2 regions of the Bacillus smithii genome follow, and region 2 is predicted to be linked to the other one. Evidence: riboswitches for the same ligand, from Rfam matches in the RefSeq annotation. Region 2 holds a riboswitch; the other holds the start of a gene.
What was found. A riboswitch is a leader RNA that binds a small molecule or an ion and turns the genes downstream of it on or off. The one in region 2 is predicted to bind lysine.
Positions count from the first base shown of each region.

Region 1: linked by a shared signal. The riboswitch ahead of BSM4216_RS11485 (aspartate kinase) and the one ahead of BSM4216_RS02940 (amino acid permease) in region 2 are both predicted to bind lysine.

Region 1 is NZ_CP012024.1:2,438,990-2,455,058, reverse strand. Features, by position in the region: gene BSM4216_RS11505 (electron transfer flavoprotein subunit beta/FixA family protein) at 1-181, shown strand, start outside; gene BSM4216_RS11500 (electron transfer flavoprotein subunit alpha/FixB family protein) at 214-1,194, shown strand; gene trxA (thioredoxin) at 1,408-1,722, shown strand; gene BSM4216_RS16765 (hypothetical protein) at 2,020-2,190, shown strand; gene uvrC (excinuclease ABC subunit UvrC) at 2,324-4,093, shown strand; lysine riboswitch at 4,163-4,342, shown strand; gene BSM4216_RS11485 (aspartate kinase) at 4,444-5,679, shown strand; gene BSM4216_RS11480 (YslB family protein) at 5,831-6,256, opposite strand; gene BSM4216_RS11475 (succinate dehydrogenase cytochrome b558 subunit) at 6,597-7,205, shown strand; gene sdhA (succinate dehydrogenase flavoprotein subunit) at 7,257-9,008, shown strand; gene sdhB (succinate dehydrogenase iron-sulfur subunit) at 9,035-9,799, shown strand; gene BSM4216_RS11460 (helix-turn-helix domain-containing protein) at 10,334-10,558, shown strand; gene BSM4216_RS11455 (IS30 family transposase) at 11,815-12,858, opposite strand; gene BSM4216_RS11450 (IS1380 family transposase) at 13,166-14,539, shown strand; gene BSM4216_RS11445 (hypothetical protein) at 14,911-15,981, shown strand.
Region 2 is NZ_CP012024.1:620,810-636,878, reverse strand. Features, by position in the region: gene BSM4216_RS02970 (glycosyltransferase family 2 protein) at 1-1,317, opposite strand, end outside; gene BSM4216_RS02965 (IS4 family transposase) at 1,689-3,050, opposite strand; gene BSM4216_RS02960 (sensor domain-containing protein) at 3,373-6,504, shown strand; gene BSM4216_RS02955 (flavin reductase family protein) at 6,853-7,464, opposite strand; gene BSM4216_RS02950 (hypothetical protein) at 7,940-8,221, shown strand; gene BSM4216_RS16095 (YmaF family protein) at 8,667-9,047, shown strand; tRNA gene BSM4216_RS02945 (tRNA-Pro) at 9,386-9,459, shown strand; gene BSM4216_RS02940 (amino acid permease) at 9,762-11,213, opposite strand; lysine riboswitch at 11,379-11,566, opposite strand; gene BSM4216_RS02935 (competence protein ComK) at 12,033-12,530, opposite strand; TPP riboswitch at 12,752-12,855, shown strand; gene BSM4216_RS02930 (ABC transporter ATP-binding protein) at 12,967-13,698, shown strand; gene BSM4216_RS02925 (ABC transporter permease) at 13,691-14,458, shown strand; gene BSM4216_RS02920 (ABC transporter substrate-binding protein) at 14,475-15,476, shown strand; gene BSM4216_RS02915 (permease) at 16,033-16,069, shown strand, end outside.

The DNA of each region.
Region 1 (16,069 bases), 1.6 Mb from region 2:
GCTTGATGAATTAGAACTGGATGATTTGGATCTTGAAGAAGAGGATGTTGAACCAAAAACGAAAACGATTGAAGTGTTTCTGCCTCCAAAAAAAGAAACAGGAAAAATATTGGAAGGCGATTTAAGTGATCAAGTAAAAGAGCTGGTTCAATTGCTGCATACGGAAGCAAAAGTAGTGTAATGGAAAGGGAACAAGAAACAGGAGGGTCGAATATGGCACGAAAAGTGTTGGTATTAGGAGAAGTTCGTGAAGGAGCACTCAGAAACATTTCGTTTGAAGCTTTGTCTGCGGGTAAAACAATAGCGGAAGGCGGAGAAGTAGTTGGCGTCATCATAGGTGATTCGATAAAAAACTTAGGGGAACAGCTTATCCATTACGGAGCGGATCGAGTGGTTGTGGTTGAGAATGAACAATTAAAACAATATACACCAGATGGATATGCTCAAGCTTTTTTGGCAGTGGTCGAATCAGAAAAGCCAGATGGCATTGTTTTTGGCCATACGGCACTGGGGAAAGATTTGTCCCCTAAGATCGCCAGCAAACTGAATACAGGGCTGATTTCCGACGCGACGGCGGTCGAAATTGCAGGGGGAAACATCGTCTTTACTCGCCCGATATATTCGGGAAAAGCGTTTGAAAAGAAAATAGTCACGGATGGAATCGTTTTTGCTACAGTCCGCCCGAATAATATTATACCTCTTGAAAAAGATGAATCCCGGACCGGCGAAGTCACATCTGTTCAAGCCGATATTAAAGACATACGCACCGTGGTAAAAGAAGTGGTGCGGAAAGCGAGCGAAGGAGTAGATTTAACGGAAGCTAAAGTGATTGTTTCCGGGGGACGCGGCGTAAAAAGCGCAGAGGGCTTTAAAGTGCTGAAAGAACTGGCGGATGTCCTTGGCGGTGCGGTGGGAGCTTCTCGAGGAGCGTGTGATGCGGGATATTGCGACTACTCTATGCAAATTGGACAAACGGGAAAAGTGGTTACGCCTGATCTTTATATTGCTTGCGGCATATCGGGAGCCATTCAGCATTTGGCCGGGATGTCCAACTCAAAAGTGATTGTAGCCATTAATAAAGATCCGGAAGCAAATATTTTCAGCGTAGCCGACTACGGAATCGTTGGAGACTTGTTTCAAGTAGTGCCGATATTGACAGAAGAATTCAAAAAATTAAAGATAGCTTCTTCGTAATCCAATCAAAAAACGGCCATGGATTTGTCGAGGCCGTTTTTTGATTGGATGTTTGATTAAAAACGTTCGTCCGCTGCTTTTGTAATAGAGATAAAGAATAGAATTCAAGTAGATCGGGGAAAATGCAAATTGCAAACAAAAAATTAGCATTCCAATTTAAAGGATGGTATACTGTCCCTAGTACCTGAAAGGAAATAAGGAGGATTGGTAATAATGGCTATTGTTAAAGCTACTGATCAAACATTTGATTCTGAAACAAGCAGCGGTCTTGTTTTAGCTGATTTTTGGGCTCCGTGGTGCGGACCTTGTAAAATGATTGCTCCAGTTTTGGAAGAAATTGATGCAGAAATGAATGATAAATTAAAGATCGTGAAACTGGACGTGGATGAAAACCAAGAAACGGCCAGAAAATTCGGTGTTATGAGTATCCCGACTTTATTCTTGTTTAAAGATGGAGAAATAGTGGATAAAGTCATCGGATATCAACCGAAAGAAGCGTTAACTGAACTCATTAATAAACACGCTTAATGAATGTTGCCGCACTCATAATTCTCCGTCATTTCGAGGAATGCGGTAAAATCGAAGGTAAGCATCTCAATGTTATTGAGTTGAGGGCTTGCCTTTTTATTTTGGATCAGCATGATTTTGGTTTTTTATGAAATGGAAAAGACTTAACTTTTTTCAATGAAAGGAATATTAACGAGTGTCTCAACAGGACGATGACAACCGTTTTCTTGAAAATGACTGTTTTACTTTTTCCAAATGAAATAGGGTGACCCGTTTCATTTGGAAAGGGTAGCCTTCTTAAAATGAGAAGAATGGCGGGTGAATCGCCGAGTATGCATGCCAAAACAGCCAAAGCAAGAAAAAAGCGGGTGCGTGATTGTTTTCTCCATTCGTTTGCGAGAAGTCTCCCATTTTCACGGTGAAACGAATCAATACAGAAGAAACGAAAATGGTGTCGGCGATCCAATGTATGAACATGAACGTTTTTGAACATGGGAAAACATAAAATGGTTCTTGTATATAGGCAATCGTTCAGCTAAAATATACGAGTCTTTAAAGAAGCTCTCACTACAAACAGATGAAAGTGAGATTGGTTCACCAGGTGGTCCAGGAGGTGGCGATCATGAACGATATAATCAAGCATAAATTAGCTCTTCTTCCCGACCAGCCTGGCTGCTATTTAATGAAAGACCGTCATGGAACGATCATTTACGTCGGAAAAGCAAAAGTGTTGAAAAATCGGGTGCGCTCTTATTTCACCGGGTCTCATGACGGGAAAACCCAGCGGCTGGTCAACGAGATTGAAGACTTTGAATATATTGTAACCTCTTCTAACATTGAAGCGTTAATATTGGAAATGAATTTAATAAAGAAGCATGATCCGAAATATAATGTCATGCTCAAGGATGACAAAAGCTATCCTTATATAAAATTGACGGCGGAACGGCATCCTCGCCTGATTACAACAAGAAAGGTAAAAAAAGATAAAGGCAAATATTTTGGACCATATCCCAATGTGGGAGCGGCGAATGATACGAAAAAGCTGCTCGATAGGCTATACCCTTTGCGAAAATGTTCCACTCTTCCCGATCGAGTCTGCTTATATTATCATTTGGGCCAATGTCTAGCTCCTTGTGTCAATCATGTCCCAGAAGAAACATACAAAAAAATGACGGAGGAAATTACCCGTTTCTTAAATGGCGGCTATCAAGAGATTAAAGATGAATTGATGAAAAAGATGTCTGAAGCGGCGGAAAATCTCGAATTTGAACGAGCAAAAGAATATCGGGATCAAATTGCCCATATCGAGGCGACGATGGAAAAACAAAAAATAACAACAAACGACTTTACGGATCGTGATGTATTCGGTTATGCCGTTGACAAAGGCTGGATGTGTGTTCAAGTCTTTTTCGTCAGACAGGGGAAGCTGATCGAAAGAGATGTTTCGATGTTCCCCATTTACAATGAAGATGAGGAAGAATTTTTAACCTTTCTCGGACAATTTTATTCCAAAGCCCATCATATAAAACCGAAAGAAATTTTGCTGCCTGAAAACGTGGACATCGAGTTGGCGGAACAACTGATTCAAGTCAAAATGATTCAGCCGAAAAAAGGGCAAAAAAAAGAATTAGTTAAGATGGCGGTAAAAAATGCGGCGATCGCTCTTCAAGAAAAATTCTCGCTTATCGAAAGAGACGAAGAAAGAACGATCAAAGCTGTTGAAAAACTAGGGGCAGCGATGGGAATATCCACCCCATTGCGAATTGAAGCATTTGATAATTCGAATATTCAAGGCACGGATCCTGTTTCCGCCATGGTTGTTTTTATCGATGGAAAACCTGAAAAGAAGGAGTATCGCAAATATAAGATTAAATCTGTTCAAGGTCCGGACGATTATGAATCAATGCGAGAAGTGGTTCGAAGACGATATACAAGGGTATTAAAGGAACAATTGCCGCTTCCCGATTTAATTTTGATCGATGGTGGAAAAGGGCAAGTCGAAGCCGCAAAAGATGTATTGGAAAATGAACTCAATTTGTCGATACCGGTTGCAGGGCTTGCTAAAGATGAAAAGCACCGCACATCAGAGTTATTATTTGGCGATCCTCTGCAGATTGTCCCATTAGAGCGGAACAGTCAAGAGTTTTATTTGCTGCAAAGAATTCAGGATGAAGTGCATCGTTTTGCCATTACCTTTCATCGGCAGCTGAGGGGAAAAACAGCTTTTCGATCCGCACTTGATGATATTGAGGGAGTCGGACCGAAAAGGAAAAAACTTCTGCTAAAACATTTCGGATCATTAAAAAGAATGAAAGAAGCAGAATTAGAAGAGTTTACGAAAATCGGTATTCCCGAAAAGATCGCCCGCAACATTAAGAAAAAGTTGAAATAGCGCGTTGTCATAAAAATCCCATTATGCTATAATATCCTAAAATTAAATAAAATCACTTTCATACGTAAAAGTGATGATAGAGGCGCGGAGTTCAAGAGTACAAGCTTGGAGAAGAATGAGCTTCCATGAAAAGTTTGGAAAGGGGACGGCCGCCGAAGCAGTGAAAGGCTCATTCCTTTTTCTGCTGGTTCTGTGTTTAAGAAATGCAGAACTGTCAAGATGGTATCGTCTTGGAGAGCTATCTCACGCTTGATGTATTTTCTTATTACATCTTCACAGGCAATGAGATTTGGTTCTCATTGCCTGTTTGCGTTTTAGAAGTGAATCAATGAAAAGGCAGGGGATCTTTGTTGGGACTCATTGTTCAAAAATTTGGAGGAACATCTGTCGGTGATATAGACAGAATTTTCAATGTGGCCAATCGTGTAATCGAAGAAAAAAAGAGAGGAAATGATGTGGTGGTAGTCGTTTCCGCAATGGGGAAAACGACCGACCAGCTTGTCCAACTCGCTAAGGCCATCGATGATCATCCTCCCAAAAGGGAAATGGATATGTTGCTGTCGACTGGAGAACAGGTGACGATTTCGCTTTTGACAACTGCTTTGATCAAAAAAGGGTTTGAGGCCATTTCATTCACTGGATGGCAAGCCGGCATTCAGACGGAAAAACTTCACGGGAATGCGCGTATACTCAATATTGAAACAAAAAAGCTGACTAGTTTGCTTGAAGAAGGAAAGATAGTGGTCGTAGCCGGTTTTCAAGGCGTCACAGAAGACGGTGAAATTACGACTCTCGGGCGAGGAGGATCGGATACAACGGCGGTGGCGCTGGCGGCGGCGTTGAAAGCGGAACGCTGCGACATTTATACCGATGTGACTGGCGTGTTCACCTCAGATCCAAGATATATCAAAGGGGCGAGAAAACTTTCTTCCATTTCTTATGATGAAATGTTGGAGTTAGCCAATTTAGGAGCAGGTGTTTTGCATCCGCGCGCGGTTGAATTTGCAAAAAATTACAGCATCCCGCTTGTTGTAAGATCGAGCATGGAAAGGGAAAATGGAACGATCATTGAGGAGGAAATATCGATGGAACAGAATTTGGTGGTAAGAGGCGTAGCATTTGAAGATGACATTACGAGAATTACCGTAGAAGGCTTAAAGGATGAAATCAACAGCTTATCCTCCATTTTCGGCGTTCTGGCGGATCATGGCATCAACGTCGATATTATTATTCAAAGCCGCATCCATGATCAAACTGGCAGTGTGTCGTTCTCTATCAAAACGGATGATTTGCATGACACCATCCATGTATTGGAACGAAATAAAGAAAAGCTTGGATTTGATTCTATTACATATGAGGAAGGACTGGCAAAAGTATCTATTGTAGGATCCGGAATGATTTCCAACCCAGGAGTTGCCGCTGAAATGTTTGCCATTTTGGCTGAAAACCATATCTCTGTCAAAATGGTCAGCACTTCGGAGATTAAGGTGTCTACAGTCATAGATCAAAAAGATATGGAAAAAGCCGCTCAAGTCCTTCATGATGGTTTTGGGCTTGCTCAACAAAAAACAAAAGCGACGATCTGATCGTTGTCAAATGATTAAAAGACGGATGTTTTATTGCCCATCCGTCTTTTTGGCTTATGTAGAAAAAAGAAAGAAGCTGGGGAAAGCAGATTCTCGAAACCATAGTTTCTAAGACAACTATTTTAATGCAAATAGACGAGAAAAGATGCCGTTATTCCCATTTCACGAGAAGACGGACTTTTTTGGAACGTTTATGTACCTCTTCTATCGCTTCGGCAGTCACGTTTTTCTGCGTTTGAATTTGTTCCGCTAAAAAACCTGCTTCCAACGAAAAAAATGGTTCAGAATATATGTCAAATTTTCGTAATACAATAGGACCTGATAATTCAAACAGCAACTCTTTTTTTTCTTCTTTTATCACCTGGAGCGTTCCCCAGCAAGCTTCTTCAAAAAAAGAGCAGATTTCATCTATAGATAGAAGAGGAAATTTTCTTGCAAGCTGTTTTCCTGCCCAATAGAAAATGTCCGCCGTGTCTTTGCCGAATATTTCCGGTAACAAAATATCCCGGTACAGCTCATAGGCGAACATCGAAACAGATTGCGGCTCTTGTGGAATAATGTCTTTATGATTCTCCATTTGAAATCCCTACTTTCTGTATCCATTATATACAAGACTGATGGAGATGAAAAAACTTTTTTTCATTCCACGATCGATTTTTTATAGGTGTGGAATATTTGTCTCTAAGCTGAAAAATATTTATATTCTGCTAAAATACATTCTGTTGAATTGATCGACTTTTTTTATAATTGGTCATTTTATTAATATAGAAAAATATGTAGACGTTTTCTTGACGCTTTCCAGTGATGGGGTTACAATGAACTTGTCAAATAATTGTTACAAAATGATGGCAGTTGCCAGAAAACATTTCTTTTTGTAGAAATGTTGATTGGCGGCTCATAACCAAGGGGGGTACCGTATGGCAGGAAATCGTGAATTTTTTAATCGAAGGCTTCATTCTTTACTAGGTGTAATTCCGATAGGATTATTCCTGACTGAACACTTGATTGTGAACCATTTTGCCACTAGGGGAGCGGAATCTTTTAACCGTGCGGCGAAGTTTATGGAAAGCTTGCCGTTGCTTTATTTATTGGAGATCGTGTTAATCTTTTTGCCGCTCTTATATCACGCAATTTACGGCTTATATATTGCGTTTACGGCGAAAAATAATTTGGGAAATTTCGGTTATTTCCGAAATTGGATGTTTTTCTTGCAGCGTTTAACAGGAATTTTTACGCTCATCTTTGTTGTATGGCACGTTTGGGAAACACGCGTTCAAGCAGCCATGGGGGAAGAAGTTAACTATGATATGGTAGCTAATATTCTATCAAATCCATATATGCTAGCTTTTTACATAGTAGGGGTTGTATCGGCCATTTTCCATTTTTCGAACGGCTTATGGTCTTTCTGCGTAAGTTGGGGAATCATTGTGACGCCTCGTTCTCAACGCGTTTTCACGTATGTTTCACTGTTGGTATTCGTATTGCTTTCGTATGTCGGCCTTTCTGCTTTGTTCGCTTTTGTATGAGATAGGCAGATGGATGATGTACATCATTAGGTAAAAAAGGAGTGAGTGTCCATGAGTAAAGGAAAGATCATCGTAGTTGGAGGCGGCTTAGCCGGCTTAATGGCAACAGTGAAAATAGCGGAGTTAGGAACTCCGGTGGATATATTTTCATTAGTTCCGGTAAAGCGTTCTCACTCTGTTTGTGCTCAAGGTGGCATTAACGGAGCTGTCAATACAAAAGGTGAAGGAGATTCGCCATGGATTCATTTTGATGACACGATTTACGGAGGAGACTTTTTAGCCAATCAGCCTCCTGTAAAAGCAATGTGTGAAGCGGCGCCTGGAATTATCTCGCTGTTTGACCGCATGGGCGTTATGTTTAACCGGACACCGGAAGGATTGCTTGATTTCCGCCGTTTCGGAGGAACTCAACATCATCGCACAGCATATGCCGGTGCGACAACTGGACAGCAACTTTTGTATGCTCTTGATGAACAAGTGCGCCGCTATGAAGTAGCGGGATTAGTAACGAAGTATGAGGGCTGGGAATTTCTTGGCCTTGTCTTGGATGATGAAGGAGTTTGCCGGGGCATCGTAGCACAAAACTTGACTACTATGGATATTCAAACATTCCGTGCTGATGCCGTTATTATGGCTTCCGGCGGACCGGGAATCATTTTTGGAAAATCTACAAACTCCATGATCAATACTGGTTCTGCTGCATCGATCGTCTATCAACAAGGCGCTTATTATGCTAATGGTGAATTTATTCAAATTCACCCGACCGCGATACCGGGAGATGACAAACTTCGTTTGATGAGTGAATCTGCCCGTGGTGAAGGCGGCCGTATATGGACATATAAAGATGGAAAACCATGGTATTTCTTGGAAGAAAAATATCCGGCTTATGGAAACCTTGTTCCGAGGGATATTGCTACACGTGAAATTTTCCACGTCTGCGTTGACTTAAAACTTGGAATCAATGGGGAAAACATGGTATATCTTGATCTTTCCCACAAAGATCCGCATGAATTGGATGTAAAATTGGGCGGTATTATCGAAATCTATGAAAAATTCATGGGTGAAGATCCGCACAAAGTTCCAATGAAAGTATTCCCAGCGGTTCACTATTCAATGGGTGGACTATGGGTTGATTATGAACAACGTACAAATATTCCAGGGGTATTCGCTGCAGGTGAATGCGATTATTCACAACATGGAGCGAACCGCTTAGGAGCTAACTCATTGTTATCGGCCATTTACGGTGGAATGGTTGCCGGACCAAATGCTGTGAAATATATCAATGGCTTGGAAAAAAGCTCTGATGCTATATCTTCTACTTTATTTGATCGTTACAGAAAACGAGAAGAAGAAAAATGGAATCAAATTCTTAAGATGGACGGAACGGAAAATGCCTATGTTCTTCATAAAGAACTCGGCGAATGGATGACCGCTAACGTAACGGTTGTGCGTTACAATGATAAACTATTAAAAACCGATGAAAAAATAGTTGAATTGATGGAACGCTGGAAAAATATCAATATTAACGATACTGCTAAGTGGAGTAACCAAGGGGCCAGCTTTACACGTCAATTGAAAAATATGCTTCATCTTGCTCGAGTCATTACCATTGGTGCTTATAATCGAAATGAAAGCCGTGGAGCCCATTATAAGCCAGAATTCCCTGATCGTAATGATGAAGAATGGCTAAAAACAACAATGGCGAAATTTACTGGAGAAGACAGTGCGCCAGCTTTCCACTATGAAGATGTCGATATATCTTTGATTAAACCGCGTGTTCGTGATTACACGAAAAAACACTAAACTATGGAGAAAGAGGCGACATAATGATGAGTGAAAAGAAAACGATCCGCTTAATTATAACTCGCCAGGATAATCCGGATTCAGCCCCTTATGAAGAAGAATTTGAAATTCCTTATCGTCCGAATTTGAATGTCATTTCCTGCTTAATGGAAATTCGCCGCAATCCGGTCAATGCTAAAGGGGAAAAAACAACTCCGGTTGCTTGGGATATGAACTGTTTGGAAGAAGTGTGCGGAGCTTGTTCGATGGTGATCAATGGAAAACCGCGTCAAGCATGTGCTGCTTTGATCGACAAATTGGAACAACCTGTTCGTCTTGCGCCGATGAAAACATTTCCGGTTATTCGCGATTTGCAAATCGATCGCAGCCGTATGTTTGATTCGTTGAAAAAAGTGAAAGCTTGGATTCCAATTGATGGAACTTGGGATCTTGGACCTGGCCCACGGATGCCTGAGAAAAAACGCCAATGGGCTTATGAATTGGCAAAATGCATGACTTGTGGTGTTTGTTTAGAAGCGTGCCCAAACGTTAACAGTCATTCAAACTTTATGGGACCTGCTCCACTGTCACAAGTACGGTTATTTAACGCTCATCCAACCGGTGCTATGCACAAAGACGAACGTCTTGATGCTATCATGGGGGATGGCGGTCTTGCAAACTGCGGAAATGCGCAAAACTGTGTACAAGCATGCCCGAAAGGCATCCCGCTCACAACTTCCATTGCGGCGCTAAATAGAGAAACGACCATCCATTCCTTTAAAAAATTCTTCGGAAGCGATTATATGGTGTAATGTCTTTCCAAAAGCCTCAAAAGCCTTCAACCAAGTGTTGGAGGCTTTTTTTACAGACCTAAAGTCCAGAATAGATCATATTGCCTTAATAAGCGAGAGTTAGTCAGATTCATATGTGAATTTTATATGGTGAGATGAGAATGCCCTTTTCTTTTGATGATGAGAATTTTTTGGAAAGGATTTTATACCATATTTAATCACTTGAGCTAAAACAATACCTTGCATGGAATCCACATTTTGGAAGTGAATCACAAAAACGCAGTATGAGCATATAAGAATACAATGAAAGAAAAATGGTCAGGTGGGGGATTATATTATTTTTGTCGGACAATGATCGATCATGCTGTTCTTAAAAAAGAACGTTGATGGCAGACTGAAGCGAATGTCTTAGGAGAAAAAACTATTTTTCGCCTATTTCGCAACCCTTGCCTTTGTGAAGTCACTGATATGCTGGATTTTTCATATGATATCATGACGACGCTAGACCCATCCCTTTTGTTTTAAAGCTGGCGAAGGCAAGGAGGGTAATTATAGTTGAAGGATCGCGAATTTTCACATAAACCATTGCTGACCAAAAGAGAAAAAGAAGTTTTCGAGCTATTGGTTCAAGATAAAACAACAAAAGAAATCGCCAAAGAACTATTCATCAGCGAGAAAACTGTCCGGAACCATATTTCGAATGCCATGCAAAAATTAGGTGTCAAAGGTCGTTCTCAAGCAGTAGTCGAACTCCTACGTATGGGTGAATTAAAACTATAGCGGCGACCGGCGTGTCAATGGGCATGCCGGTTGTCTGTCTGTCCATACTTGAATACGTTAACGTACGACTATAGGTGATTTTTCGGATCATTAACAGATATGTTGATCATTGTGATTTCATCTATCTGTTTGATCTCAACGATTTTAACACTGTACAACCAACGATTATTGGATGCGCAAGTTTTTGAAGCTGTTTATTCAATAAGTTTTTGAGTTTACCATGGATGAATGATTTCAAACAAGGCCAAATGCCTTTTTATGAATCTTGAATCTGTATTAGAATTCATCAATGCCTTAATCCAACCCACCAAAGGACTTGCATTTAAGTGAGGAACAGCTGCTTTTCGTTGGTAAGGATAATATAAATGAACCTTTTATCAACATTCGTTAAAAAGATGTTGAGAGCCGGTAAACAGAATGGAGCATTCAAGTAAATCAGTTCTTTCAGATGCTGTAGCCTTTTAGAATTCATTTGCTGTGCATCTGATGGCAGCTGTTTTTTCGAAGAGGAACAATGGACTGGCTTATGTGGAATTTTTTAACACTTCCAGTCCTATCTTTTTGTTTACGGTATGCATCGTTTTGAAGGAAAAGCCCGTCTCATAACGAAGGAATGTTTTGGAAAGAAGAATAGAGTGAAGGGGAGAAACTGAAGTAGAAATTTGTGACGTAGATCGGAAAACACATGTTCAAATTACGTTTTCAATCGATCTGTGGTTTGGGATGGTGAATGGCAAAGTTGTAACCAGCTATCAGTCTACCCCATTCAGCTCGATCTGTTAAAAAAGAATATAAATAGAATAAAGAGATTGCTTCAAAATGGTGGGATTTCCTTTTGGGGCAATCTCTTGTTTTTGCGCAGTTACTTACTTATATAATTTCAATAAGATTTGGCTATGTTTTAAAATCCCCTTAGTAAAAGCAGAAATAACAGGATCGTCTTTGGTATTCAGAAAACTTCTTTCTCGATCCAATTTGATCTGTGTTTATCGGATTAAAACGTAAAATGTTAATTCATTTTTATTCAAAAGCTTTTCTTAAATTGCAATATTAAATGCAACAAGTATTGAAAGACCAGATAACCCATGATTAAGTAGAATCGGGACACTCTGCGCAACTTGACGTGGAGTGGCGGGCATGGTAGCCTGGTTGGCCCAGCCAGTACCGTATACCTGGCTTCATGGCTGGTAGCCATGCCCGCAGAGGCTCTTTGTCAAGTTGCTAAAAACCAACCCTTTGGGTTAGCTGGCTTAAGGTTAAGAAGCTAAGCCAGCTAACTCTATTTGGAAACACTCCTCAGGTGTACGATAATTGAGGATCTTCCTTGGAAGATGGTTACACCAATTTTCAACATAGGTAATGGTTTCGTCTGCCACAGAGGAAATGGGTCTCCCCTTTGGTATGAAGCGCCTAATAAGGCCATTATGACGCTCGTTGGTTCCTCGTTCACAGGATGTGTAAGGGTGTGTAAAATAAACCTCTGTTAGATCTTTTTCAACACTAAGGCCGAGGTCAGCAAATTCAGAACCGTTATCAGCCGTAATGGTTTTAAACACTTTAGAGAACCGATTACCATAAGACACTTTCAACTGAGATATGACTTCTGAAACGGATAGACTATCCTTGGCTGTCACTCTCAAAATTATTTCTTTACGGGTTTTGCGCTCAGTAAGAGTCAATAAGGCCTGATCTTTAGTCTTCTTGCCTATAACCGTATCAATTTCCCAGTGACCAAACTCTTGGCGTTCATTGACTTCAATTGGTCGCTCATCGATACTGCGTCCTAAGATCTTCTTATTCTTCCGGTTACGTTTTTTCTTGGTGTTCAGGGTAATTTTCATAGGTAGGTCAATGTTTTTAACGCCTATAAGTCCTAGATCAATATAGTTATAAAGGGTCTTGGTGCAAACCATTTTGTCTTTGAATTTCCCATCACGTTTGGCTCTCCCACATACCGCATCAGGAGACCATTTCTTATCAAGGATCTGAGTTTCGGCATACTTAATAAACTCGATGGCATCGTCTAGTTTTAGCTTGCGGCCACAGGCTTTCCTGTTTCTCTCATAGAGAAGTTGACCTGTGTCTGGAAAATAGACATGAACAATTTTCCCGTTGCTTTTTCTTTGTGGCACTGTACCTCTTCTTAACTCACGGGAGATGGTGCTTTTGTGACAACCAACATAATCTGCAATCTCCTGTTGAGTCTTACCAGCAGCGTGTAAGGCCGCAATTTTCCCACGGTCATAAGCCGTTAAGTGTTTGAAATGCCGAGCTCCTATGGTAGAATTAGTAATTGCCATAGATAAATCCTCCGTATCGATATTGTTTTAGTCGACTTAATCATACGTGGTTTATCTATGGTTTTTCATTTTTTATGCTTGTTGCATTTGATTATACAACTAGCCTTCAAAAGCTTTTTTGTAAACAAGAGAAAAATTACGAGAAATATCATAAGAAATCGAAATCATTATATTCCTATAGAAAGTGAAAATGGGTATTTATAACTCTTATCCTGAATCCGTGACAAAACATCTTTACAATGGTCGCAAACCGTTGATACGATAAGGAAAAACGACGTTGACGATTCTTCATCAAGTAGGTGATGTGATGAAAGATTTCCCGATTCGGTTTGTATTGACAGATGAAGCGATTACCCCAAGTGCTGGGCTTGCTCTCGTTGGCTACTTACTCCATCGAACGAAACTGGATAAACGGGTAAACGCACTTCGGCTTCCAACGGTTCGTCGAGAAGTGCACATTTCCCATAGCGATGTCATTCGCTCGATGATTGGCTTGCTTGCCACAGGAAAAACGGATTTCGATCATATCGAAGCGTATCGTCAGGACGATATCTTTTCGGCATCGATGGGGATTCAGCACGTGCCTTCCTCTCCAACCTTGCGACAACGACTCGATCAGCTCGCTTGTCTTCCGATGACCGAAACGATTCTTTGGGAGGAGTCCATACGTCTGTTGATTCAACGACATGCCACTTTGTCCCCTTGTTGGACCAAAGGAAAGACGACATGGCTTCCCCTTGATATAGATGGTTCCCCATTTGACAACTCCGATACGAAAAAAGAAGGAGTCAGTCGAACGTATAAAGGATTTGACGGTTTTACACCGTTGTTTGCGTATGCAGGGAAGGAAGGGGATCTCGTTCATGCCGAGTTGCGTCCAGGGAAACAACATGTGCAAGACAACATGCCCTCGTTTTTAGTCACCGCTATCCGTCGAGCTCGTCAACTGACTTCATCTCGTCTGCTTGTTCGCATGGATGCAGGAAACGATGCAGAAGCGAATGGGCACGTATGCCTAAAGGAAGACGTGGACTTTGTCATCAAGCGAAACTTACGCCGAGAATCGAAAGCGCTTTGGTTCCAGATCGCTTCGCAAAAGGGCAAACGTGTCGATGATGGACAAAGCGAAGGAGTACAAACCTATGAGCTATGCCTTCCACAGAAGGCAGCGATCGATGGAAACACGTATACGTACGTTCAAGTCACCCAAGTGACGGAACGGACGATGGAACGCAATGGACAGCTGATGCTCGTTCCTGATTATGAAGTGGAAAGCTATTGGGTGCGGCTCAAAGGATACGAGCATGTTCGAATGAGCGATGTGCTCGCGTTGTATCATGACCATGCGACAGGCGAACAGTTTCATAGCGAACTGAAGAGCGACTTAGATTTAGAGCGGCTTCCATCTGGGAAGATGAAAACGAATGCGCTCGTGTTGGTCATGGGAGCCTTCGTTTACAATCTTCTTCGTCTGATTGGACAAGATCTATTAAGCGATCCGAGACATCCGTTGCACCACAAAGTGAAACGCCGCCGCATCAAGACGATTATTCAGACGGTGATCACGATGGCAGGGCGACTCGTCCGTCGATCACGACAGATCTGGATGAAACGGACGCGAAGGAGTGGCTATAGCGAGCCCCTACTGAACGTCTATCAGAAATGGAGAGAGGCAAGATAACGAACGAATGTTCGGGCACTGATGTCCAACGTCACTCCCTGTGCTTTTTTGTCTATTTTTTTGGTTCGTATACCTAAAAAAAGAGATTTGTTCCATTTTCGGAAATAGAGATGACATAGGTCATAAGCATAAAAAGGGTTTTATGGATTATCAATCCATCAAAATTACAACAAAATCAAAGTCGATTTCAATTCATCACGGATTCAGGTCCTAATGTATATTGGAAAAATTTAGAGGTTGATTTTTGTGCGATTCAGCAATCATTGATGGATGGCCATGAAACGAGAATCCCTCCAGGTACATACCTCATAAATAGGCCGATTGAACAAGAGAATATGCGCCTGATTGGTGAGGAAAGAGGCAAATCTAAATTGGTTCAAACGGACACCACTCAGCCTGTGCTCATCACAGGTGGCGTTCCATACATATCTGATTTATACATCGGTCATTCTTCCCTTCCTTCTTCTAAAGAGAAAGTTCCCAATGGCACCGGAATCTACTTAAAAACTGGATTACGAGACGGAGCGGTTCTGGAACGATTGTATATTGAAAGTAATACTAGCGGCATCTATCTTCGTGAAAACAGCAAAGTTCATCTCTATTCTTCCTCTATTCGTGATATCCGTATTACTCGTTTTCGTCACTCCGCCATGTATTTGGCAAGCAGGGGAAATACAGGAAATGTCATATCGAATATATATGCGGTGAATTGGAATGACTACAACAAAAAAACAAAACTGCAAGCGAAATACGGTATGGTACTAAAAGGATTTGATGATGGGATTATTATGCAGTTGAATATCGAACATGGTTTATACGGCAAGGGGATCATTCTAAGCGGAAGCAACATCGATCTCGACAGCATTCACTTTGAAGGATACGAACCGAGTGAAAACTATGGTTCTTTTTTCTATATAGACGGAGATTCGAAAACCACTATCCGAAACACATCTCTTGTCTACAGCCGATTCGATGAAAAGAAAGCGCCGAATTACTCCATTCTTTCCGTAGGGAATAACGCCAACATCGTCATGGACGGTTTTCGTGAAAGAAAAAATAACGTTATCGGATCCCCTCGTTTACGAAAATTTTACGGGACCTCTACAATCGAAAACAAAGCGAGTATCAAAGCGGATAATTTTTATATGGAAGACAGGCTGTTTCGAACGGATGATTACTTTCCCATCCATCCTGTGATCCCGATCGTACGGCAATACAATAATGAACGATATTTTTGGATGGAAGGAGACACAAGGCATTTTGTGAAATCATCCATGCCCCAAAGCGGCACCTATCAAAAAGGAGATATTGTTCATAACGCAGATGCCGCTAAACAACTGGCTAAAGGCAAACCATTTGTCGAAGAATGGATTCGTCTAACAAACGGAAACCGCCATATATTAGGAAAAGACTGGATGAAAGTCAAAAAACAAGTAAAATAGCTTTTCTTTTTTCTCTTTCAACAAGCTAAAAGTCGGTACCCCATAAGGAATAAATCTTAGTGGGATGCCGGCTTTTTTTATTTAAAAG
Region 2 (16,069 bases):
GAAAAACTCTTGCAAGTAACCCATCACAGAAACCGGCGACATCACCATTTGATAACAAAGAAGAAATAAAACAAAGCCTAATTTATTTTTTCTTACCTTTAGATGAAGATTTCGAAATACGTAATGTTTTTGATAGTGATAAAGCAAGGCATAACTAGCGATGCTTAAAGGCAAAACCGTTAGCGTCATGGGGCCTGCAATCCAGTAAACGCCCAAAAAGGCCAATATGAATCCCGGAATCCAACAAAAAGTGTAAACAACATCCAGATAAGGCATCACGAAGTTAATTCCGGTTAAGTACTTCCAATATAATTTCGGCTGTCTCCATGGTTTGACTTCACTTAATCCTTCAATCATTCCTCTTGCCCATCTAGAACGTTGTTTCGCAAAGCGGCTAAAGGTAGTGGGGACATCTGTAAAGGCAACAGCCAGAGGTTCATAATACACATTCCAATCATTACGTAAAAGTCTCCACGTTAAAACTATGTCTTCTCCAATAGCATCCGGCCATCCTTGTACTTCGCGTATACAGTCAGTCTTGAATAAACTAAAAGCACCTTGCGCGACCAATGTACCTTGATATAATCCTTGTAATCTTTTAATTGAAGCAATACTCAGAAAGTAATCCCACTCTTGTATTTTCGTCCAAATCGTTTCGCGGCTGTTTCGAACAAGCACCGAACCAGCGACCGCACAGACATCCAGAGGACTGCTTTTGATTCTGGCAACTAAATAGCGAACAGCAGATGGATGAAGCAATGTATCGGCATCTAAAGTGATCACATAAGGTGTCGTCACATACCGTAATCCCTTATTCAAGGCATGAAACTTTCCCGGCTTTTCTTCGTGTAAAATGGTCATGTCCAAATCGAATTCTTGTTTTGCTCGCAAAATTTCTTGATCCGTGTGATCTGTTGAATGGTTATTAACAACGATTATGCTCATTTTTCCACCATAGTCCTGAGCGGCCACGTATCGCAGCGTGTTATAAATGGTTTTTTCTTCATTATAAGCTGCGATAAGCAAAGTCACTGGATCAGAAGGAAATTCATTCTTAAAAGCTGGTTGTCTATCAAGCAATAAACTTATGACCAAAAAAGCATTCATGTAACCGGGAATATAAGCAATTCCGCCAATCACGAGGAGTGCCAAAGGAAAAGAAAGAATGGAAGAAAGATCTTTCAACCAAGGGAGAGAAAGATAAATAGAAAAAAACATCCATCCAATGGAAACAGCATGGCTTATCCAAAACTTCCTTTTTACACTAATATAGAATCGCTCCGATTTTGGTTCGGTACGGGATAAATTCGGTTGCATACGTCTACCTCGATGTATAGTCTATTCATCCCAATTCGTTCAAGCGCTTCCTGAACGCATCACTTCTTACAATATAAAATGATTTGCATACTTTCTTCAAATTCAATTAATACAAAAAGTACCTATCCTTTCCAAACCTCTCAGATTTTATGATTTCCAATCGCTTTTTCATAGTAAAAAACGAAAAAGAAATATCCACAGGTAAGTTGCGCAAAAAATCCATAAGAAAATCATTTTTTGATTGCTATAACGCTTTCAATAAAATTTTTATAATGCCCTAATTTCATGCAAAAAAAACGAAAATTTGAAAAAACTCGACTCAATCAGCCTTTGTCAGTTGTCATTTGTAGTATTTTGTATTAATATGTAACTCAACTTTCGCACACAGAAATATTTAAGCATTGCTTGATATAATTAGGTATAGTGGCCAACCATTTATTCATTTGATTTTTAAAGATGTCCATGTTCAAAGAAACCTCGGCTTCCGCCAAAGTTTGGAAAAGGTCAATAAGTGATTGAAGGGCAGTAATAAAATCTATGTCTTTTACATCTTCGCAAAGGATGTAAAAAAGGTTGCCAATCGTCTTAGGATCCTCCTCTTTTCGCATTTGCCAAGCAATGAGAATATATCGTGTAAAAACAATGGTTGTATGGCTAATTAACATGTCGTAGGAACGTCCCTGGAATTCTTTCTCTAAATTTAAAAGGGATTTATTGCATTTGAAGAAGACTTCAATGTCCCAACGCATGCCGTAAATACGAATGATCTCTTCATTTTCTAATGTTGTATCTGTGCTGAGAATGGCAAGCCATTCGCTCCGTTTATTACGGTTTCGTACAAATAGAATTTTTACTGGAATTCCATTGTCTAAAGTAGCATAAACGGATCCGCGAATGTCTTTTTTACCCATGTGAGGTTTTGCCAATTTGTAAAGTTGATTCAGTGTGAAACGTTCACCATTGTAAACGTATCGCTGCTTTAATTGCTTCACCAAGCCAATGACAAATAACCCTTTGTTCGTAATCTTCTCAATTAAAGGCGCTTGTGTAAACCAGGAATCCATGAGAACATAGTCAGCTATAATCCCTTTTTCAAGCGCATGATCAAGTAAAGCTGAAGCCACGTCCGGTTTTGATTTCAGAGCTTCCTGGCGACGCTTATAGCCAGATGTTCGTTTATCAATATTGGTATTGATTTCTTGCAGGCGATTTTCCTTTTTCGGTGAACTTAGAAGAGCAAAATCAATGGGAATAAAAGTAAAACTATCGGTCCAGCCAAGGGTAAGCATTTGAAACCCTTTCAAGTACTGATGGGTAGAGTGATCAAAAACCTTAGCCAACAGTTCAACCGACTTACTACGGTTTCTTGAAAAGACAGAATCATCAATCACAAAAGCTGTGACACGATCTTTTGAAGTTAATGGTTGAAGCAGACGGATCATTTCACTGCTTAATGAAAGCAGAAACTTTCTCCAATGATAGGTTGGTGTATTTAAAAAGCGATAGACTGTATCCTTTCCGGGCAGATCCTGAGATCGTTTACTCATAAAAGCACGAAACCAGTTCTTATATTGGAAGACTAAAAGAAAAATCAGTTTGAAAACAGTAAGACAAGAATACCCGGAAAGTTTCGTAATATTCGCTTTTCTTAAATGATATCCAATATTTAATTCGGAAAATCCTTGTTTAATTTCTTTTGGTAATTGCGCAAAGTAGTCTTTATTCGTTATCATAGTGGTGACACCTTTCTTTTGGATTTGGTTTCGTCACCAATATTTTACCAAAAGAATAGGTGTCTTTCTTTATGTTTTAAAAAATGTCAAATGATAATTTTGTACTTCCCAAAACCATTTACATCAAGCATTTAAACAAGATTTTGGACTGCGAAAGCTGAGTATGTAAAAAAAGTATAATAAGAAAGTTTCTACAAACCTTTTATACACACACTTATTAGATAAAATAAATGTGTATTTTTTCGTGAAAAAGTTAAAAAATTATCAACATAAAGAAAAATAAGATAGATGAATTTGAGATTATACTAAAAGGGGTTTCAATATGTCAAATTCTACTTTATTAGAAATGATTGAGAAAGCTTTTCATCAAATGACAGATTTTGCCCTCCTTTTTGAAGTCATAGATGGAAAGTTTCAATTGCTGACAGCAAATGAAACAGCTTTTAAAGTCGGTATCAACAAAGAAAAATACGGAAAATTTGCGGAAGAAGTGCTTCCCGATCCGTATGCGTCAAACCTCCATGATGCGTTAAACAAAGCGTTCATTTCAGCCCGCTGCTTAGAGTATAATAACGGAATTCAGTCTATCATCGGTCAGAATGTAAGTGAATTGGCGATCACCCCTATTTTCAATTCTCAAGGAAAATGTACTCATATGATAGTGATCGGAAGAGTTGAAAACAAACGAAAAAAAATCGAGGAAGACTTCATTCCTTTGCGTTCCATTTTTGAATCTTTTTTCGCCGCGACATCGGATGGGATATTGATAATGGATTCCAATTGGAACATCATCCGCGCCAACCCTTCCTTTACCTCGTTATTTGGTTGGAAAGAAGAAGATGTCGTTGGGCTCCCTATTCATCATTTAAAGCTCACGCCGGGTCATTTTGAGGAAGAATGCCACAATCGGACCACCCTATTGCAAAAAGAAAATAATTTCCTTTTTCATCGAACAACATGGAAACGAAAAGATGGCAGACTGCTTCATGTGAACACTTTGTATTCCTCCATAAAAAATAAAAACGGAGAAATCATAGGCTTTATGGGGATTTTTAAAGAGATATCGGAACAAACGGAAAAAGAGCATCAGTTCAAAGAAAGCCAACAGTATCATCAATCTGCAGCAAAAAACCATCCCGTTCTTATCTTCCAATTGGATTTGAAGGGTCGTATTTTAAAGGCCAATCACTCGGTTGAACAAGTGACCGGATATAGATGGAAAGATCTTATGAACTGTTCATTTGCTTCCTTAATAACACCTGATAGTCTGGCGTCTGCAATGGAACATTTCCATGCTGTCTTGCAAGGAGAAATCAGACACTACCAATGTTCCATTTATAATCAGAAAAAAGAGCGTGTATTGCTTAAACTAACCAATATTCCGATTATTGTGAACAATACTGTAACCGGTGTATTGGGGATTGCCCAAAACATGACTGAACAAAAGAGCAGCCAAAATGAACGAATTCGTGCAAAAAAAATTCCAGACCCTTTTTCTAATATAATCGAATCGATTGTCAATCTCCAAAAAATAAATCAAAAATCGACATACGATTATTCAGAAAATGAAGTGCTTGGGAAAAATCTTTCTGTGGAGATTCCTGAAAATAAGACGTCATTGAAAAAGTCATTCCAGATCGAGTTAGACGGAACGTCCGAACTGGTTGACACGATTTTTGGCCGTAATGATGAAAATTTAACAGATGTGGATAATAATCTCTCGCTTATCGATAATGAGCAAGTGAAAACGGCCTATATAATAGCGTTTTTACAAAATTTTATCGTGAAAGAGGAAAGAAAATTACAGGAATATGAAGCGAAGTATCGATTAATTGCGGAAAACACGACCGACCTCGTTTCTCTTCTTGACGCTGATATGAATATTTTATATTCTTCTCCTTCACATCGTACCGTTTTAGGAATCGTTCTAAATGAAGGAAGCGAATTCCCTTATAAACTTGTTCACAAAGAAGACATCGAACGAGTGGTTAGGTGTTTCCAAAACGTTTTAAAAACAAAAGAGCATAGTTCGGTGGAATTCCGTTTTAAACATAAAGAGGGTTCTTTTATTTGGCTAGAAACAAAGATGACACCCGTGTATGGCGAGAACCAGGAGCTTCATCACATTCTTTGCGTTTCAAAAGAAGTGACAGAACGAAAACAATATGAAGCAGAATTAGAAAACATGGCTTTCCATGATTATCTAACCGGTTCCTACAATCGCCGCTTATTTATGGAACGCCTCCACCATACGATGAATCAAGCTAAAAGCCGTCAAGAACCGTTTTTTGTCATGTTTTTGGATTTAGACCAGTTTAGATGGGTGAATAATACGTTAGGACATGACGTAGGAGACGAGTTATTGATCCAGTTTGTGAAACGGGTGAAAGCATGCATTCGTAAAGAAGATACATTGGCGCGATTGAGCGGAGACGAATTTGCGATCTTGCTTACAGGAATTTCGATCGAAGATGTGGGCAATCTGGCAAAACGAATTTTATCGGCACTGCAAGAGCCATGGAAAATCAAAAACCATGAATTTAAGACGACTTCTTCTATTGGAATTGGCATCTATCCAAATTGCGGCGGAGATATCTCCACATTATTAAAACATGCAAATCAAGCTCTTCACAAAGCGAAACAATTCGGGAAGAACAATTATCAATTTTGCGGCAAGCTAACGGATTTCAACGATTCATTCGAAAGTGATATTCAAAGAGCCATCCTTAATAACGAATTTTATTTAGTCTATCAGCCGAAATTTAATCTATTAACGAAACGGATTGAATCTTTAGAAGCCTTAATTCGTTGGAACCATCCTCAAAAAGGAATGATCGCCCCGAGTGAATTTATTTCTCGTGCGGAGGAATTAGATTTAATTGTTCCCATTACACATTGGGTTCTTGAACAAGTTGGGAAGCAAATGAAGAAATGGCAATTGCTTGGTTTTCATAAGGTTCCCGTTTCCGTCAACATTTCGCCTCAGCATTTTGAAAAAGGAACGTTAGTCGAAGACATATTAAACTTAATAAAAAAAGCAGAGATCGAACCTCAATATCTTATATTAGAAATGACAGAAAGCACGATGATTCAAGATTTCGATACGACAATTCAAACGATCCAAAAGCTGAAGCAAATGGGAGTCCAAATTGCCATTGACGATTTTGGAACCGGTTTTTCTTCTTTGTCGTATTTAATGAAATTGCAAGTCGACGTTTTAAAACTAGACAAATCATTTGTCGAAGAATTAACGAATCAAAAAAATGCTTCTCTTGTACATTCTATTATTTCCCTTGCCCATAATTTAAATTTACGTGTAGTGGCCGAAGGAATCGAAACCGAATATCAGCTTCAAATCCTTGCGCAATACGGATGTGACCTTGGACAAGGGTACTTATTTAGCAAACCTTTAAAGAGTGAACAAATTGAAAAAAAGCTTCTAAAAAAAGAATAAAACGGACTTTACTCTGAAAGATGAACTTATTCACTTATAAGTAATTTTATTCCTCCGGTTCCATTTAGCCCCTCTTCAGGGTGAAGAGGGGCTGTGTTTTTCCAATGAATAACATCGCTATTCCGGTATTTATCGTTTTGCATCTTTCTATTTCCGTGGAATCATGATATCACACTTGTGTTTGTCCGCCATTCCCTCGATAATGACCTTTCCCGCTTTATCCAAAGCGATTTTTTCATCCGAATCATTGCGCCATTCCTTCAAAAGATACTCTTACAAATTCTGACGTTGGAAACTAAGGATCATAGCCTTAACGCCAAAAATGAAATCTCCTTCGGTTTCCTCTTCTCATTTCGGCCGTTCGATAGAGAAAAAGTCTCCAAGTTTTGCATAATCGCTTCCGGCTAATCGGCTGACAGCTTTCAATTGGCGGGCATCTATTCTTCCCTTATGATAAAGATTTTCGTCAATATGGTATTGAACAATCTTTCCTATAATCAAATCACAAGCAGCGTTTTCTCCGTTGCCGCCAAGTTCGAGCGATTGTTCCAACACACATTCCATTCGAATTTTCGCCTCTTTGACTCCCGGAACAGAAATTTTTGTGCTTTCAACAGGGGTCAGTCCGGCCAACTCAATTTCACTTTCATCCGGCGGAATGGTAGCAGCCGTCAGATTGACTTTTTCCACATTGCTTTCATCCACAATATGAACAACAAATTCACCCGTTTCTAAAATGTTTCTCGCCGTATCCTTTTTCATTCCATTGTTTCTTTGCACCGAAATGGACAAAAGCGGTGGATTAGCGGCCACGATATTAAAGTAACTAAACGGCCCGCCATTCAATACACCCTCCTTAGATAAAGAGGTAACAAACGCAATGGGGCGGGGAATAATTCCTCCCGTTAAAAACTTATAATTTTCCTTTTCCGGCAAAGATAATGGATCGATCGTTAACAAAGATTTCTTCCTCCTTCTTTTTCCGAATTATAAGACAAACAGCACGATTCCTCTTCTTTTCTGGGCTCCAATTATTTTGAAAGCATCCATTTTCTACAAGTTCCGAGGAAGGCCGGGTGGTTCATCACATTTTGGAACATTTCATGGTGAGCCCCAATTCAATGTTTTCGACATCAGCCTTCCTCTTCATTCGAATATATTCTGCTCTCTAATATTTCGAAATCAAGATATATAGCTAAAAATTTTATAATTAGAATGTCACTCATTATAGCAAATGAAAGAAATGGATTCAAGGAAAGTGAAGAATCAAGAAGACTGTTTGTCGTTAAAAGCCTTTTAGAAAATATTCTGCAAGACAGGCTGCATTCCTGTATGGATGTCCCAAACTTCAATATCCGGGTCTACTAGCACCTAAATGGTTTATTTCCTGACAAATAAACAAATACTACTCATACGAAAGAAAGGGATGAAATGAATGAATTTCCATTTTCCTGTCATACAAACAAATGTCTGGGATGCTTTCATCGCTGTACCTGTTGTATTCATTCTAACTCAAGTTATAAAGATTTTTTTGAAAGTCCCTAAAAAATATGTACCGGCGGTAGCGGTCATCATTGGATTGCTGTTCTCTGTGTTCATCAGCCATCGCCACCACTTGATCGCGGGCATTTTTATGGGATGGTTCTATGGCTATGCCGCTATAGGAAGCTATGCGTCACTGAAAACAACCTTATTATCGTTCCGAAACAATCTGTAAATTTTTTAAAGGCACAACCAGAAATTTTGTTTCTCGTTCATCTTTCCATTCTTTGCAGCCAAACTCTTAAACATTCCAAGCCGTCTATTTAACGATGCCAAGGATGTATTCAAATCCAGCTCTCATGCCCGTTTCGTATTTAATGAACGTCTCGGCTCTCTGCTTAGCCCCATCGCACCTTCATTAAACCTTTATTCGGAATCGTTTCATTTCCGTTTGGAACTTTGGGTCGTTCCAGTTTATGAATGCCATTTTATCCAACGATATTACACCATCTGTTCGAATGTCTGTTTGATTGTCGAACATAAGTGTGGATGTGCGAATGATGGTGCTCACCCACCACTATCATTCCGCCAAACTATCGTTCTATCCACTTCAGGCAAATCCCCACTCTTTTTTAGACTTTTTCCCATACAATATAAAAAAATGAAAAGGAGTTTTGCTGATGGAGATACCCGTTTCCGGATACACGTATCATTCGAATGATTCTGCCCCCGTTCATTCCTATCCACTTTACGTCAACTCATGGGACGGAAGGCTTATCTCTCTCCATGTCCACAGCTTTAGAGGAGCTACCTCTTATAACGCGGGGCATAACCATAGATTTATCGGAATTACTGAACCCGCCCTAAACACATCTCAACATACACATAGATATTTTGCTTTTACTTCTTTTAATGATGGACATCGACATATGATCCGCGGGGTTACTGGTCCGGCTATTCCACTTTCTGAAGGCGGTCATTATCACAAATTCGAGGGGGTAACCAACATAGAAGGAATTACACCTCATCGACATAGATATAGCGGAAGAACAAGTTCATAGTTTATTTCGCAGATGTGAATTTAAAGGTAATCCACATATCCACACCATGTTTCATAACTTCGCAAACAACAATTCCCACAAATCGGAAGTATAACCATTATTTTTTCATCGACAAAGTTCGACATAATCTGATATTCTTTCAATTGCGATAAGGTTTTGGTTGGTAAACCACGAGGTCTACCACACCTACCTATTGAGCACCGATTTTCCGTCGGTGCTCTTTATTTTTACTATTATAACGATCAATCTGTCGCAAAAAATTTCGAAAATAAAAATAACTTTTAGGCAGTTCACAAAATCAGTGATAAGGTATATAATAATCAATGTCGAAAAAATACCGGGAAGTAGCTCAGCTTGGTAGAGCACTACGTTCGGGACGTAGGGGTCGCAGGTTCAAATCCTGTCTTCCCGATCCAAAAAGAACCTTTGATCTCTCAAAGGTTCTTTTTTTACGCCCACTCGCCCAATACTGAAAACGGTAGAATGAAACGAATTTCTCGACTTTATTCCTTCATGTTTGAACACAGTTTTCTTTCCATTAATCGTTCGTCACGATACCTATTCTGTCTAATTCACGGAATACCACGGGTGTCTGTTCTCCTTTTTTATTGGCCAACGGTGCAAATAAACAGACATAAACTCCAATAGATCCCGTAGTCAAAGAAAAATCCCAGCATGGATGGACCATGCGGGGATAAGCATTCTTTACAAAACTTATTTGAATTGAACATCCTTTAATGAAATCACTTTTGTTTTCTTTACAATCTTATAGCCAAACCAAAATACGAGAAAAACAGGAATGCCAATATAGGAAACTAATATGCCGTGCCAATCAATTTTATCGCCGATAAAGGCAGAGTAATTTTGCCCTAAAATAACGATTGTGCAGAGTACAAAAGCAAAAATAGGACCAAACGGGAAAAGCTTCGCTCTGTAAGGAAGATCTTCCAACTTGTAGCCTTGGGCAACATAAGCTTTGCGGAACCGGTAATGGCTGACAGCAATACCAAGCCATGCGATAAATCCCGTCATGCCGGAAGCGTTTAGCAGCCATGTATACACAACCCCGTCTCCGAAAAGAGATGCTAAAAAGGCGAGACAGCCGACCAGTGCGGTCACAATCAAGGAATTAACGGGAACTCCTCGTTTATCCAATTTAGCTAAAAATTTTGGCGCACTTCCTTCCATAGCCAAATTCCACAACATTCTTGTAGAAGCATACATTCCGGAGTTTCCGGCAGATAAAACCGCCGTCAAAATTATGGCATTCATGACAGATGCCGCAAAAGCAACCCCTGCTTTTTGAAAGACAAGCGTAAACGGACTGACAGAAACGTCGTCGTTTGCAAGGTTTGGATTTGTATAAGGAATTAGAAGGCTAATGACTAAAATAGCTAATACATAGAATAAAAGAATTCTCCAAAAGACTTGCCGGACCGCTTTTGGAATATTTTTTTTCGGATCATCGGTTTCACCGGCCGTAATCCCAAGAAGCTCAGTACCTTGAAAAGAAAATCCGGCCGCCATAAAAATGCCCAGCATCGCCATAAATCCACCGTGGAAAGGAGCATCGCCGATCGTAAAATTCTTAAATCCAACGGCTTCTCCGCCAATAATGCCGAAAATCATTAAAGTGCCCATGACGATAAAGACAATGACCGTCACTACTTTAATAAGGGAAAACCAATATTCCGCTTCCCCAAAACCTCTTACTGCTAAATAATTCAATATAAACATAATCAATAGGAAAAGTCCGCTCCAAAGCAATGAGGGGCTATGCGGAAACCAAAATTTCATAATCATGGTAACAGCAGATAATTCTGCCGCAATGGTAATGGCCCAGTTATACCAATAGTTCCAGCCGAGGGCAAATCCTAAAGCAGGATCAACAAATTTAGTCGCATACGTACTAAAACTTCCAGTGATCGGCATATAGGCAGCCATTTCCGCTAAACTCGTCATCAAAAAGTACACCATAATTCCAATAATCAAATAAGACAATAACGCTCCTCCAGGCCCTGCCGTATGAATCGCTCCGCCGCTGGCCAGAAACAATCCGGTACCGATTGTGCCCCCAAGAGAAATCATCGTTAAATGACGCGATCGAAGTCCTCTTTTTAACTTGCCCGTCTCCGTCGCATTTCTACTGTCTTGTATTTTCACCATTCAACTAAACACTCCTTTGCCATCATTCTGCTGCAGATAAAAAGCGGTGATGACTGCCTAAACAGATTCATTATTAAAACTCGTTGATCCTTATTGGCTTTAAATAACAAAAGCGCCACCGAAGAAGATTCGATGGCGCAAATATAGAAATACCCCTCATCATACTTCTTCAGTAGTGCTCCACGCTTTACGGGCAAAAAGCGTGACAGTTCTGTTCCTATTCGGATACAGCCCCAGCCCGCGCCTTCTGAGAACAGGACGGACTTCGGCGGCCTTTCCTTTCCTTCGGAGTCGTCAATGTTCTCAGCATCTCGTCCGAATTACTCATAAAAGCCGCGACCTCTACCCCATCAATTGATGAGGATTTAACTCGTTATTCAATTATCACACTAAAAATTATAGAATAATAACGAAAAATAATGCAACTACTAATTATTTCGTTTTTACGATCATTGATTCCATTTCCTCCAAAAATTCTATTATTCTTTCTTGTTATCGGTGGCATAATCATATTTTCTCATTTATGATCGTCCACTAGATTTTAGAACTTTTGACCCAATTCAATCTTCATCTTGTTTTTGCACTATTAAAGAATTTCCATACACGATTCGGTAAAATAAAAGAAGCTGATTCACAGCAAAATCCTTTCTAAAAGAAAAACAGCTCTAGTGAATCAGCCTTTCAGTACATCAACCCCACAAAAAGAAATCGTTTGCAAAATTGTGCAAAAACAAATCAGAAAAACTGATGAAGAAAGAATCGCTCCAAAAGAGCTGATCCTAAAAATAGGATTCCCTTATGGCAAATGAAAAGTAAATTTTAAATCTTCTCCGTTTCCTTTTTGATTGCTGAAAACCCTTTAATATGTACAAACGGAGGATCAGAAAAGTGCATTAAGCAGTCCGCTGTTTTTTCTTTTTGACGCTTGAAAGTGTAAGAGGAACAATTGACGGTAATTTCCAATCCGTTAAAAAATCGAACCATCAACGCATTCTCCCCTGCCTCTCTCCAATCTTTCACATGACGCGGAAAAACCCATATACAATCATATCGTTCAGGTGATTTAGTAGGAAAGGCGTAGAGCATTTCATCCGGAGAAATCATCAGAGGAGTTTTTTTATAGTGACCTAATTTTCTTCGGACAGCACGAATTCTTCCCTCATAAGTGGAACAACGACAAATGCAGGCATCATCCAAAATTTCCAGCGGACGTTTTTTGCTGAAAAACGTGCGGTCCACTTCATAAATGATGGATTCATGTTCAAGATCATAAGCCGGAGCGATTGCCATCGTTTTTTTAGTAATTAAATTTACCACTTTTTTCAAAGAGATTCTCCCCTTTCCAATTTTTAACCATTATACTCCATAACGGATAATAATTATCTGAATTTATATAATTTTTATAAATTTTTCATATTTTAAAACAAACCTTTCATTTATACTGAATGAAAAAGTTTTTTATAACAAAATGTTTCGATTACGTTTTACTTTTCTGAATGATTTTGCTAGGATAGACTATAAGAATTTAATAGTTGCTTACAACACACTAGGGGAGCCGACAAGGCTGAGATTGAACGTTCGTTCTAAACCCTTTGAACCTGAGATGGGTAATGCCAGCGTAGGGAAGTGGTGGAGTCTTTTTGAAATGGACATTGAAGATGAACCCGCTCTTTAGGCTGAAGAGCGGGTTTTTTTCATCATTCCCGCCTCAAAGAGAAAAGGAAAACTCAAGAGGAAAGGAGGAACACGAAAAATGTCTGTGTGTTTAGAAAATGTTTCCTATACCTATCCCGGTGAAACAAAACCGGTCATCTTTAACTTTTCCGCTCATATCGAAAAAGGAGAATTTGTTTCATTAATCGGAAAAAGCGGGACAGGAAAAAGTACACTATTAAAACTGATTGCCGGCTTGTTTCCATGTGAGGAAGGGATCATTTCCGTCAACGGAAAAACACCGGGCCCCGGTAGTGTTGGTTATATGCCCCAACGAGATTTACTACTTCCGTGGCGTACCGTGATAGACAACATCATGCTCCCTTTGGAAGTTCAAAATAAGCGAAACTTGACGAAAGCCGATGCTGAAGAATGGCTGAAACGCATTGGCTTGATCCGTTGGAAGAACGCTTTGCCAAAACAGCTTTCCGGAGGCATGAGACAAAGGGTGGCATTTCTGCGAACACTTTTTATGGGAAGCGAAGTTTTGCTCCTCGATGAACCTTTCGCTGCTCTTGACGCTTTGACAAAGAGAGAAATGCACGATTGGCTGTTATCGATTTGGAAGGAATTGGACAACACCATCTTATTTATCACACATGACTTAGAAGAAGCCATTTTGTTAAGCGATAAAATTTTGCTGTTACACGCTGACCATAAAGTGGAAGAAATCATCGTGGATTTGCCTAGACCTAGGAGTGTCGACATGGTTTATTGGCCAGAAGTACAAACCTATCGAAAAACAATAGAAAAGAAGATTGCCAATGAGTAAGTTAAAGAGATTGTTAGCAGATTATGGAGCATTCGGGCTCTTGGTCATCATTGCCGTTTCTCTATGGGAGTGGGCGGCAAGAACCGGAAAAGTCCCATCTTTTATCATTCCTGCTCCTTCCAAAGTGTTAGAAATGCTATACGAACAGAAACAGGCTTTGTTATGGATACATACACCGGCAACGCTGAAAGAAGCTTTGATCGGTTTTGCTTTTTCTTTCGTAGGCGGGATCACCATAGCACTCGCCATGCACTTTTCCAAGCTGGTAGAAAAAATGCTTTATCCTTTTGTCTTGTTTTCTCAAACGATTCCTGTTATTGCCCTCTCGCCCATCTTTGTCCTTTGGTTTGGATACGATATTTGGAGCAAAATCGCTGTAACGGTGCTGGTTGCTTTTTTCCCTATCGTGATCAGCTGCTATGATGGATTCAAAAATATCGATCAAGATTATGTGGATCTGTTACGGTCCATGGGCGCGTCCAAATGGAAAATATTTAAAAAAGTAGAAGTTCCCTTCGCCATGCCTTCTCTTTTTTCTGGCATTAAGATGGCCGTTATTTATTCCATCGTTGGTGCAACCATTGGCGAATGGCTTGGAGCCAGCGAAGGACTCGGATATTACACGAGAAGAATGTCAGGAAATTTAAATGCCGAAGGAGTATTTGCAGCCGTTGCTTTATTAACGGTTCTAGGATTGGTTTTATTTAGTATAGCCACTTTCATTGAAAAAAGCTTTTTAAAATGGAATAGAAAATCATAGAAATGGGTGTTGAGTCATGAAAAAAATCATCCGATTGATTGGTGTAAGTTTATTGTTCGTTTTGATTGCAGCGGGTTGTTCCTCACAACAAGATACAGCAAAGACTAAGGATGGAAAGCAAAAGGTAACGATCATGCTGGATTGGTATCCAAATGCTGTCCATTCCGCCATTTATACAGCGAAAGAAAAAGGGTATTTTGCCAAAGAAGGGCTTGATGTTGACATTAAAATGCCAGCTGAAACCAACGATCCGTTGAAACTTGTCGCGGCAGGAAAAGTCGACTTAGCGATTAGCTACCAGCCGCAATTAATCGTTTCCCGTGCTGAAGGAATTCCGGTTGTATCTTTAGCGGCCATTGTCAGACATCCACTTGATTGTATAATGGTTCCAACTAACAGCTCAATCCACCGTCCTAAAGATTTGGAAGGAAAAAATATCGGCTATTCATCTATCGATATAGAACAAGCCATATTAAATACGATGATCCAAACAGACGGCGGCAATCCAAAAAAAGTCAAAATGACGGATGTCGGCTTTGATTTAATTCCGGCGATCACCTCCAAGAAAGTAGATGGCATTATTGGCGGCTATATCAATCATGAACGCATCCTTTTAGAAAAAGAAGGACATCCTGTTCGGATATTTAACCCGGCTCAATATGGCGTTCCTGATTATTATGAGCTTGTTTTGGTTGCAAGCGAAAAAGGACTTCAAGAAAAGAAGGATGTGTATAAAAAGTTCTGGAAAGCTGTTGCAAAAGGGCAATCAGAAGTTACTAAAAACCCTCAAGCCGGTTTAAAGATTCTGCTTGACCATGAAAACGACAGTTTCCCTCTTGATAAACAAGTAGAAACAAAAAGTTTGAATATCCTGCTTCCTTTAATGAACAGCAAAGACAAGCCATTTGGTTATCAAGATCAAGAAGTTTGGGAACATGTTAACGATTGGCTTTACAGAAATAAGGTGATCAAAGAAAAGATTGACGTGAAGAAAGCCTTTTACAATATCAATCAATAAATAATCGATTGAACAAAACCCACGATAAGAAATCTTATCGCGGGCTTTGTTCATTGAAGCCCATTTCTTTCCGCTAATCTCCATAACGGCGATGTCTGTCGTATCGGTCCAAATTCAAAGTCTCGCATAACGCTTCTCCTCTTTTTCCGTTGACCATTTTCTTTTAACCGGGATATTTAAAAGTTTGTCTAATTGTCTACTATTTTCCACTCGTATGAACCGATCCATTTTGATATGATGACATATGGCATTCTTTTGCTTTGTAGACATGCAACATCGTCGTCAAGAATGACTCTCATATTTCCCATGGACCATTGATAAATTCTTATACTGTCCGACAGATTAACAGATTGCTTGACTGTTGATATGGATAGTGATTTGATAAAAACATCTAATAATATTATTGGATCCAATACGAAGGAATTGAAACAGAGTTCTTTCAGATTCATGATGGATCATTTACACTCTTTCTTTTAAGCTTCTTTTTATTGTGCTTGAGTGTATTTCTACCCTTTGTTCGTCTAGACTTACACTAGAATATTCGAGGTGGAAATCAATGAGTCAAACATTATTACAAATGAATACCATTTTCA